3 regions of the Acidovorax sp. AC410 genome follow, and region 2 is predicted to be linked to each of the others. Evidence: predicted binding sites of a transcription regulator. Region 2 holds the regulator's gene; each other region holds the start of a gene.
What was found. The regulator FNR, encoded in region 2, switches genes on or off when oxygen is low (the NO sensors DNR and NnrR bind a similar motif). The targets are predictions, from matches to a motif close to TTGATNNNNATCAA.
Positions count from the first base shown of each region.

Region 1: the regulator FNR is predicted to act here: its motif matches at 1,584-1,597, upstream of AC0IZS_RS28870 (OmpW/AlkL family protein).
Region 3: the regulator FNR is predicted to act here: its motif matches at 1,572-1,585, upstream of AC0IZS_RS19080 (DUF2189 domain-containing protein).

Region 1 is NZ_CEEDCG010000001.1:6,218,541-6,221,808, forward strand. Features, by position in the region: gene AC0IZS_RS28860 (DUF1272 domain-containing protein) at 1-212, shown strand, start outside; gene AC0IZS_RS28865 (LysE family translocator) at 209-835, shown strand; gene AC0IZS_RS28870 (OmpW/AlkL family protein) at 832-1,446, opposite strand; gene AC0IZS_RS28875 (DUF808 domain-containing protein) at 1,756-2,748, opposite strand; gene AC0IZS_RS28880 (class I SAM-dependent methyltransferase) at 2,955-3,268, shown strand, end outside.
Region 2 is NZ_CEEDCG010000001.1:4,287,497-4,290,764, reverse strand. Features, by position in the region: gene AC0IZS_RS19925 (sulfite exporter TauE/SafE family protein) at 1-2, opposite strand, end outside; gene hemN (oxygen-independent coproporphyrinogen III oxidase) at 5-1,387, opposite strand; gene fnr (fumarate/nitrate reduction transcriptional regulator Fnr) at 1,560-2,279, shown strand; gene AC0IZS_RS19910 (histidine phosphatase family protein) at 2,284-2,892, opposite strand; gene AC0IZS_RS19905 (MBL fold metallo-hydrolase) at 2,864-3,268, opposite strand, start outside.
Region 3 is NZ_CEEDCG010000001.1:4,108,630-4,111,897, reverse strand. Features, by position in the region: gene AC0IZS_RS19090 (M14 family metallopeptidase) at 1-425, opposite strand, end outside; gene AC0IZS_RS19085 (DUF2788 domain-containing protein) at 486-698, opposite strand; gene AC0IZS_RS19080 (DUF2189 domain-containing protein) at 695-1,534, opposite strand; gene AC0IZS_RS19075 (hypothetical protein) at 1,668-3,268, opposite strand, start outside.

The DNA of each region.
Region 1 (3,268 bases), 1.9 Mb from region 2:
ACCTGCCCCCTGATACGACTGCCGCGCGCATCTGCACCTTCGAGTGCACCTTCTGCAGCACCTGTGCGGGCGGCCCGCTGGGGGGCATCTGCCCGAACTGCGGCGGTGAGCTGCTGCAGCGCCCACGCCGGCCCGCATCCAAGCTCGCGAAGTTTCCCGCGTCAACCGATCGCGTACACAAACCGCAAGGCTGCGGCCCGGTGCTGGCATGAACCCCGCCACCCTGCTGGTCTTTGCGCTGGTGGCCCTGGTGGCCATTGCCACGCCCGGGCCCACGGTGCTGCTGGCGCTGGCCAATGGCTCGCGCTATGGCGTGCGCCGCTCCGTGCCGGGCATGCTGGGCGCGGTGGCATCGGACTTCGTGCTGGTCGGCGCCGTAGCACTAGGCCTGGGCGCGCTGCTGGCCGCCTCGGAGTTCTGGTTCTCGGTCGTCAAATGGGTGGGGGCGGCCTACCTGGCATGGCTCGGCCTGCGCCTGCTGCGCTCGCAGGGCGGGCTGGACCTGTCGCAGGCCGGCGGTGCCGGGGGCGTGACTGCCCGCAGCGTTTTTGCCAAGTCGTTCCTGGTGGCGGTGACCAATCCCAAGGGCTATCTGTTCTGCTCGGCCCTGCTGCCGCAGTTCATCGACGCCGGCGCTCCGCAGTGGCCGCAGTACGCAGCCATTGCAGTGGTGTTCGCCGGCCTGGATTTCGCGGTGATGCTGGCCTACGCCATCGTGGGCGCCAAGGCGGTGCAGCTGCTGCACCGCCGCGCCGTGCTCTGGCTCGACCGCTGCTGCGGCGGTGCGCTGCTGGCCTTGGCTGGGTCGTTGGCGTTCTACCGCCGAAGCGCTTAGAACCGGTAGCCGAGGCCGATGCCGAACAGAACGGGATCGACCTTGAAGGTACCGGCCTTCACGCCACCTGTAAACACATCGGTCTGGATATAGACCTTCTTCACATCCACATTCAAATACAGGTTCCTGGACAGGGGAATGTCCACCCCGGCCTGCAGGGCCGCGCCCCAGCTGCTCTTGTCGATGCCCACGCCAGCGGGCAGGTGGACGCTGGAAAAGCGCGTGTAGTTCAAGCCCGCGCCCACATAGGGCTTGAAGCCGGGTGCGTCGAAGTGGTATTGCAGCAGCAGCGAGGGCGGCAGGTGCTTGAGCGTGCCGATCTTGCCGCCCAGCGTGCTGGCGCGCACGTCGTGCTTCTGCGGCACGGTCAGGACCAGCTCGGCGGCGATGTTCTTGGTGAAGAAGTAGGAGACGTCGACTTCAGGGATGGCCTTGTCGTTGATCGACAGGCCCAGGCCGGTGCCGTCCTTGTTGGCACTGTCGAGGTTCACGGCGCGGGCGCGCACCAGCCAGGGGCCGTTGGCGTCTTGTGCGCCTTGTGCCATGGTGGCGCCGGATGCCAGCGCGCAGGCGGCCACCAGGGCCAGTTTCAGCAGCTTGTTGTTGTTCATGGGAGCGATGGTTCGATGCAGTTGAACGGGGACGACCCCCGTGCATGCATTGGGCCTCCACGCGCACCGATGCGCCTTGCCAAAGATCAACCATCGGCACCGCTGGCGCGGCGCGCCACCGACCCAGCGCCCAGGCTTCGATCTGGATCAACAATCTGTGCGCCACCTGCGGCGCATGAAACTGGCGCGGCCTAAGCCAGCGCCCCCGCGCAAGGGACGCCCCGCCGCGCTGGGGGCGTCCCCCTCCCGAATCGCGTAGCGAGTCGAGACAGGGGTGAAGGCGCGCAGCGCCTCAGGGGGTGCTTCACTTCAGTGCGCGGCCGCGCCCTTGCCGCGCATTTTTTGCACGGCGGTCACCACGGCCACCACCAGGCCGCCAGCAATGATCCCCACCACGGCATTGAGCAGGTTGGGGACCAGCACGGCCCACAGCCAGCCCACGGGCCACAGGGCGGACGCAGCGCCTGCCCCCTCCACAGCATGGTGCAGGGCCGGCACGCCATGCACCAGGATGCCACCGCCCACCAGGAACATGGCGGCCGTGCCGGCGATGGACAGAAACTTCATGAGCCAGGGCGCCGCATTGACGATGCCCGTGCCCAGGGCCTTGGCCACCGCGCTGCGCTTGTTGTTGAGCCACAGGCCCAGGTCGTCGAGCTTGACGATGCCCGCCACCAGGCCATACACCCCCACTGTCATGATGACGGCGATGCCCACCAGCACGGCCACCTGCTGCGCAAACGAGGCCGTCGCCACCGTGCCCAGGGTGATGGCGATGATTTCGGCAGAGAGGATGAAGTCGGTGCGCACGGCGCCCTTGATCTTGTCCTTTTCCATGGCCACGAGGTCCACGGCCGGGTTGGCATTGGCCTGGGCACGGCTTTCATGCTCGGCCTCGTCCTTGCTCTCGCTGTGCAGGAACTTGTGGGCAATCTTCTCGAAGCCCTCGAAGCACAGGAAGGCGCCGCCGATCATCAACAGCGGTGTGACGGCCCAGGGGGCGAAGGCGCTGATCAGCAGCGCCGCCGGCACCAGGATGGCCTTGTTGACCATGGAGCCCTTGGCGACGGCCCAGACCACGGGGATCTCGCGGTCGGCGCGCACGCCGGTGACCTGCTGGGCGTTGAGCGCCAGGTCATCGCCCAGCACGCCCGCCGTCTTCTGTGCGGCCACCTTGGTCATGACCGACACGTCGTCGGCCATGGCGGCACTCTTCTTGGCCGCCACCTTGGTCATGAGGGCGACGTCGTCGAGGATGGTGGCGATATCGTCCAACAGGGCTAGAAGGCTGCCAGCGGCCATGGGATGTCCTTGGGTGGTGTTTCGGTCAAAGCGCCGACTATAGCAATGACCTGGGTCAATTCCACACGCGGCCAGGGGCCACCGCGCAGCCGGGCAAAGGCCTTGCAGAGGGCGCGGCCCGCCGTGGTTTCGGCAAAAGGCGCATACTCGGCGGCCATACCACCAACCTTTTGGGGTCCCTTGACAACGGGCTTCTCGCCCGAGCCATGCCAGGCTACCTCACCAAGCAAGACAGCGTCGCCATCGCCGGCGCCGCCAACCTCACCATCCGTTCGCTGCTGGACAAGCAGCAGTTCTCCGACCCCCTGGGCGAGGCCGAGCGGCTGGGCATCTCGTCCGCCCTGTGGCCGCTGTTCGGCCTGCTGTGGCCCTCGGGCACGCAGCTGGCAGAGCGCATGGCCACCCGGCCAATGCTGGCCGGCGAGCGCGTGCTGGAGATCGGCTGCGGCCTGGGCCTGGCCAGCCTGGTGTGCCACCGGCGCGGCGTGGACATCACCGCCAGCGACGGCCACCCGCTGGC
Region 2 (3,268 bases):
ATGGTCAGATGATTCTTGAAAAGCGGGCCCGGTTGCGGTCGGCCTGCAAATAGCGGTCGAACACCATGGCGATGCCGCGCACGAAGAACCAGCCCATGGCCGAAACGGTGATGCCCTCCTGGGTCACGCTGACCAGGCCCTGCTCCTGCATGCCTTCGAGCTGCTCCAGTTCGGCCGCAAAGGTGCGCCGGAAGTCGATCAGCCAGCCCGCCTCGATGGATTCGAACAGCAGCTCCCCCTGGCACATCAGCGCCATGATGACGGCGCGGCGCACCAGGTCGTCGCGGTTCAGCGCCAGGCCGCGCACCACGGGCAGGCGGCCCTGGTCCAGCAGGTCGTAGTACTCGTCCAGGGTCTTGGCGTTCTGGCTGTAGGTGGCGCCCACCCGGCCGATGGCCGAGACCCCGAGGGCGATCAGGTCGCAATCGGGCTGGGTGCTGTAGCCCTGGAAGTTGCGGTGCAGCCGCCCCTGGCGCTTGGCCACGGCCAGCGCATCGGTGGGCAGCGCGAAGTGGTCCATGCCCACATACACATAGCCCGCGTCCATGAATTGCTGCAGCGAGCGCGAGAGCATGGCCACCTTGGAAGGCGCCGCCGGCAGCTCGGCCGGCACGATGCGCCGCTGCGGCTTGAAGCGCTCGGGCAGGTGCGCGTAGGCATACAGCGCAATGCGGTCGGGCCGCAACTGCTTGACCTGCTCCAGCGTGCGGTCGAAGGATTCGGGCGTCTGCCGCGGCAGGCCATAGATCAGGTCCACGTTGACCGACTCGAAGCCCAGGCTGCGCGCCGCCTCCACCAGCGCAAACACCTGCCCGGCCGGCTGCACGCGGTGCACGGCCTTCTGCACGTCGGCATCGAAGTCCTGCACGCCAAAGCTCAGGCGGTTGAACCCGAGCTCGGCCAGCACCGCCAGGCGCTCGGGGGTCACGGTGCGCGGGTCCACCTCGATGGAGTATTCGCCGCCCGGCGCAAACGTGAAGCTGCGCCTGAGCACCGCCATCAGCTCGCGCAGCTTGTCGTCCGACAGAAAGGTGGGCGTGCCCCCGCCCAGGTGCAGCTGGCTCACCATCTGGCCCGTGCCGCAGTGGGCCGTGTGCAGCGCCACCTCGCGCGCCAGGTAGCGCAGGTAGACGTCGCCCCGGTCGTGGTGCCTGGTGATGATCTTGTTGCAGGCGCAGTAGTAGCACAGCGATTCGCAGAACGGAATGTGTACATACAGCGACAGCGGCAGCGCCTTGCCCGGCGTGCCCGCCTTGCGCTGGGCCAGTGCCAGCACATACTCGTCTTCGCCAAAGGCTTCTACAAAACGGTCCGCCGTGGGGTAAGAGGTATAACGGGGACCAGGCACATCGAAACGGCTCAGAAGTTCGGGCGTCACAGCGGTCATTTGGGGGAAATCCTTCTTTGGTAAGGACTTTGCCGCAGCCGTTGCCCACCGACCTTGATGTAGATCAAGTGTTCACGGAGTCAGAGTGGCGACAATTTGATGCATGTCAGCCACCACCACGCTCCTCTCCCCGGACACGGTCCGCCCGCGCATCCAACCAGCGTCCACGCCCATGAACCCGCTTGCCATCAAAGTCGCCTGCTCCAACTGCAACCTGCGCGAGCTGTGCATGCCCGTGGGCCTGGACGAGAAGCAGCTGGAGCGCATCGACGAGATCGTGGCCGTGCGGCGCAAGATCAAGCGCGGGGGCACGCTGTTCCACAACGGCGAGATGTTCACCTCGCTGTACGCCATCCGCACCGGCTTCTTCAAGACCTGCGTGGCCACCGAGGACGGGCGCGACCAGGTGACGGGCTTTCAGATGGCGGGCGAGATCATCGGCCTGGACGGCATCGTCAACGACCACCACACCTGCGACGCCGTGGCCCTGGAGGATGCCGAGGTCTGCGTGATGCCGTTCGACCGCATCGAGGAGCTCTCGCGCGAGGTCACGGCCCTGCAGCACCATGTGCACAAGATCATGAGCCGCGAGATCGTGCGCGAGCACGGGGTCATGCTGCTGCTGGGCAGCATGCGCGCCGAGGAGCGCCTGGCCGCCTTTCTGCTGAACCTGGTGCAGCGCCTGCACGCGCGCGGGTTCTCGCAGTCCGAGCTGGTGCTGCGCATGACGCGCGAAGAAATCGGCAGCTACCTGGGCCTCAAGCTCGAAACCGTGAGCCGCACCTTCTCGAAGTTCGCCGAGGACGGCATCGTCGAGGTCAAGCAGCGCCATGTGCGCATCCTCGACACCGATGCCTTGAAGCGCATCGTCAACTCGCAGACGTGTAACTAACCCCTCAGACCTGGACCTGCAGGCGGGCCAGCACCTCGGTCTTGCCGCTGCGGTCTGCGCGCAGGATCAGCGCCTCGCCCGAACTGGTGTTGGTGCTGGCCAGATCGGACAGCACGAACATATGGGTGAACCAGGCCTCGAAACTCCCGCGCCGGGCCGAGGCGGCCACCAGCGCCTGGCGCAGCTCGCGCAGGTGGCCGGCACCGGTGGTCTCCGGCGCGCCGCGCGGCGAGCCCAGCGCGGGCCACACCTGGGGGGCGGCAAATGCCAGCGTGGCACTGTCGATGCAGCGGCACCAGGGGCTCGAAAGCACCTTGGCCGGCTGCAGCTGGCGCTCCTTGAACCACGCCCCGGTGCGCCGCGCCTGCTCGCGCCCTTCTTCGCTGAGGTTGCGCTGCGTGCCGCAATCGCCCAGGCGAAACCCCGGTGGATCGAAGGTGCCAGGTGCCAGCGCATGGCGGAACGCGGCCACCACCCCGCCCTTGCGCAGCAGGGCCTCGGCCTCGGCGTCCTGGGCGGCCCAGGCGTGCAGCGTGGTCAACGCCAGCCCGGCGCCCAGCACGGTGCGCCGGCCAACGGCCGCTTCAGGCTGCGGGCTGGAAGGCATAGCCATTGCCCGATGCCGCCATGCGCCCGAATGCCGGGAACGGGAAGTGAAAGCCCCCCAGCATGGCATTGCTGGCGGTGATGCGTTGGAACACCTCGCGCCGCACCTTGCGCGCGGCCTCGGCATCCATGTCGAAGGTCACGGCCCAGTCGGGGTTGCGTGCGAAGAGGGCCGGCACATTGGTCAGGTCGGCCACGTAAAAGAAGTTCTGGCCGGCGGACTTGAGCTCGAACAGCGTGTGGCCCGGTGTGTGCCCGTAGGCCGCCACGGACTGGATGCCCGGCGCCACTTCGGTGCCCGCCCCGAACTGCACCAGCGTGTCGGCCGGCATGGTGGCAAAGGTGCGGCGCACGTTCTCGAAGGCGCCCTTCATGCCCGCAGG
Region 3 (3,268 bases), 180 kb from region 2:
ATATCCAGGGGGCGATTGTCGGCGCTCATGCGGTCGTTGCCATCGGGGTTGAACAGCGGCACCACCACCAGCACGGTGCGCGCGAGCAACTCGTCGCCATGGTCGCCGCGCAGCAGGTTGCGCACCAGCATGAGCACGCCCTCCTTGCCCTCCACCTCGCCGGCATGGATGCCGCAGATGATCAGCACCACGGGCAGGCCGCTGGCCTGCGCGGCCTCAGGCGTGTGGTGGCCCTGGGCCGACAGCACCAGCAGCGGCAGTTGCCGCCCTTCGGGCGAGGTGCCGAAGTCGCTGATGTGCAGGCGCGGATCGCCCAGCGCCGCCAGGCCCTGCACATAGGCCATCACGTCAGCGTGGGTGGATGTCTCGGTATAGGCGCTGGTTTCGGCGCGGGTGAGCAGTGGGGTGGTCGCGGATGAAGACATGGCCCGGATGTTAGAGCCAGTTGTGCCAGGCGCGCCATCACCACTTTGTCGCAAACGGTCTCACCGCTCCAGCCACCACTGGATCAAGACCTTGGCGATGAAACCGATGAAGCCCACGCCCAGCCCCAGGAACAGCACGAAAGTGCCGAAGCGCCCGGCCTTGGACTCCCAGGCCAGTTGGCCGATGATGAACAGCATGTAGGCGATGAAGGCGCCTATGCCCCAGGTGAGGAAGAAGCCCGAGATCTGCGCCTCGGTGAAGCCGAAGATCATGGCCGCTCCATCGTGTCGGCAGCATCGCGCTCCCGCAGGCCCGAGGCATCCACCAGGTCGCGGTAGGCGTGCCAGCTGGCATGGCCCAGCATGGGCAGCACCGCGATCAGCCCGAGCAGCAGCGATGCCAGGCCCAGCAAGGTGAAGCCCAGGATCAGCGCCGCCCACAGGGCCATGGGCAAGGGGTTGGCCAGCACCGCCTGCCAGCCCGTGAGCACGGCCTGGCGCAGCGTGGCGCGCCGGTCCAGCAGCAGCGGCATGGCCACCACGCTGGAGGCAAAGATGGGCGCGGCCAGCAGGCTGCCCAGCGCCAGCCACAGCGCGAACAGGCGGCTGTCGGGCGCGAGCACCACGTGGTGCATGAAATCCAGTGGTGTGAGGATGGGCACGGGCGCCAGCAGCGTGATCAGCGCCGCCGAGGTGACGACCCAGCCGGTGGCCGCCAGCGCCAGCAGCAGGCCGAACTGCACCAGGCACCAGTAGCCGTGGCCACCCCACCTGGCGGGGTGGCTGCGCTGCCAGTCGAGCCAGGTGCGGCGCACCAGGGCCAGGTTGGCGGACTCGCCACGCTCCAGCGCCCGGCTCAGCGCATACAGGCTGGTGGCCAGCACCGGCGCCACCACCAGAAACCCCGACAGCGCCCCGGCCAGCAGCCAGAAGCGGTGGTGCGCCACGGCCAGCAGAGCGCCGCCGAACAGCGCCACCGCCAGGCCGTGTGCAAAGCTGAGCCAGCCGGTGCGCACCATGTCGCGCCAGGCCAGTGCCAGCCAGGCCAGCGGCTGCATCAGACCGATGGTGCGCACGGGCGGCAGGAACGGACGGGGCTTTGGGCGCATGGTGGCCCGAGTCTCGCGTGCAGCCGCAAGCCGCGTCTTGATCTGCGACAAGGAAATGCAGGGGCGCCAGCGCACGCCGGCCAGCCGCGTTCAGGACATGAGAGCCACAGGTCTGCACCCGCCTGGCGGCGGATCAGCGGGAGAGCCTGAGCGGCGCCTTGACGACCGCAGTCCGTCCGGTCCGCTCCTTTGCCAAACCAATCGTCAACCCGTCCGCGTCTTCATGGACCGTGTCGACTCTCAGTACATCATCGCCCGTGGCAAGGTATTCGTCCTTGATCACCACGGTGCCTGACCAGCTCTGTTGAAAATCCGGCAGCCTTCTCTTCTCGAGGCCCAGGTAGTAGATGCCGTTGCTCGAAGTCCCGGAGAACAGATAGACATGGCTCCCTGCACACAGGGCGTTGTGGTGCTGGCGCGAGCCTGGATAGAAGGCTTTGTCGCCGACCATGAAGGGCCACCCTGTACCCACAGCTGCCTGGCCGGCTACGCCGTCACCATTCCAGCCGACGTTGTCCGGGCAGTTCCTGTTGCCACTCCAGAGGCGCCGCGCACCCGCCGCATCGCCCTGGGAGATAGCGCCCCTGGTCGGCTTCGGGCTGCCCGAACTGGTTGAACCCAAGCCATCGGTGTTGCTCACAATGACCGCGTTCGCCCGGTTGTCCGCAGGTCGAGTCGGGCGGGCGCCCTGCCCCTGGACATGGGCAGACCCCACATGCACCCCAAGGGCCTCGGCCACCAGCTTCCGGGGTTGCTGGCCTTCGCCAGGGAAGGCGGAGTAATCGGGGCAATACCTCGGGCCCGCCGCCTCCTGCTCCCAGACCTGGTCGAACACCGTTCGCCCCGTTGCCTGCTCCACCAGCTTCGCGCCGATCTGGCGCCGGCCTTGCACCGTGAAAACCGAAACGGACAGGATGGCAGCCGCGGGCCCCGATGCGGGAACAGAGGTCAGTATCTGGTCCTCCCCCACCTGGGCGTAGGAGTAGTCCCTGCCGGCAACGCGCACGACGGGAAGGCCCCATTGCAAAAGACTGGTGGGCCGATCGAATGGAGACGCGTCCACGGCAGACGACAGGCGCTTGAGCCGTTCGAGTGCAGGCGCGTCTGCGGCCTGCATGTCCCCAGGGAGTCTGACCTCCACCGGCCCGAGGGCGTGGCCCAGTGGCTGCAGCACGGCGGGCTCGCCGGCACCGCAAACGGGACCCCGCTTGAACACCAGGCCGGACAAACGCTCCCGCTCGGCGCTGCTGGCATGCTGGCGGTCCCGGACCGCCAGGTATCCCGCGGCCGCCAGCACGGCGATGCACAGGGCAAAGCCTATCGGGCGGGCCCACTCGTCCGCCCCCTCGGGGTCGCCAGCGTCGATGCGGGCCTCCACCCGGCCCGTCCCTGCTGCGGCGACCAGCACACACAGGGCAGCAATCCACAGCACGACGCCCCAACCATAGGCATACACCGTCGTCGCACCGCCTCCTTCGTCCGACCAGTAGTTGGACAGGCGGAAGGTGTCCAGCGAGAGCAACAGCGCAAGAAAGGCCAGGCCCGTCGCCCGCTGGTTGTTTCGCAGGCGGATGAAGGCCCAAAGGAACAGTGGGTTGGCGAACCATGCCAAGTTGCCGATGAGCAGCGACGTCCAGCCCATGGCCAGGACCGCCACACCCAGCGTCCTCTCGTCCTTGGCGTAAAAGGCAAGGCCTGTCAGCACCAGGGACGCAAGCCAGAGAGACAGCGCGG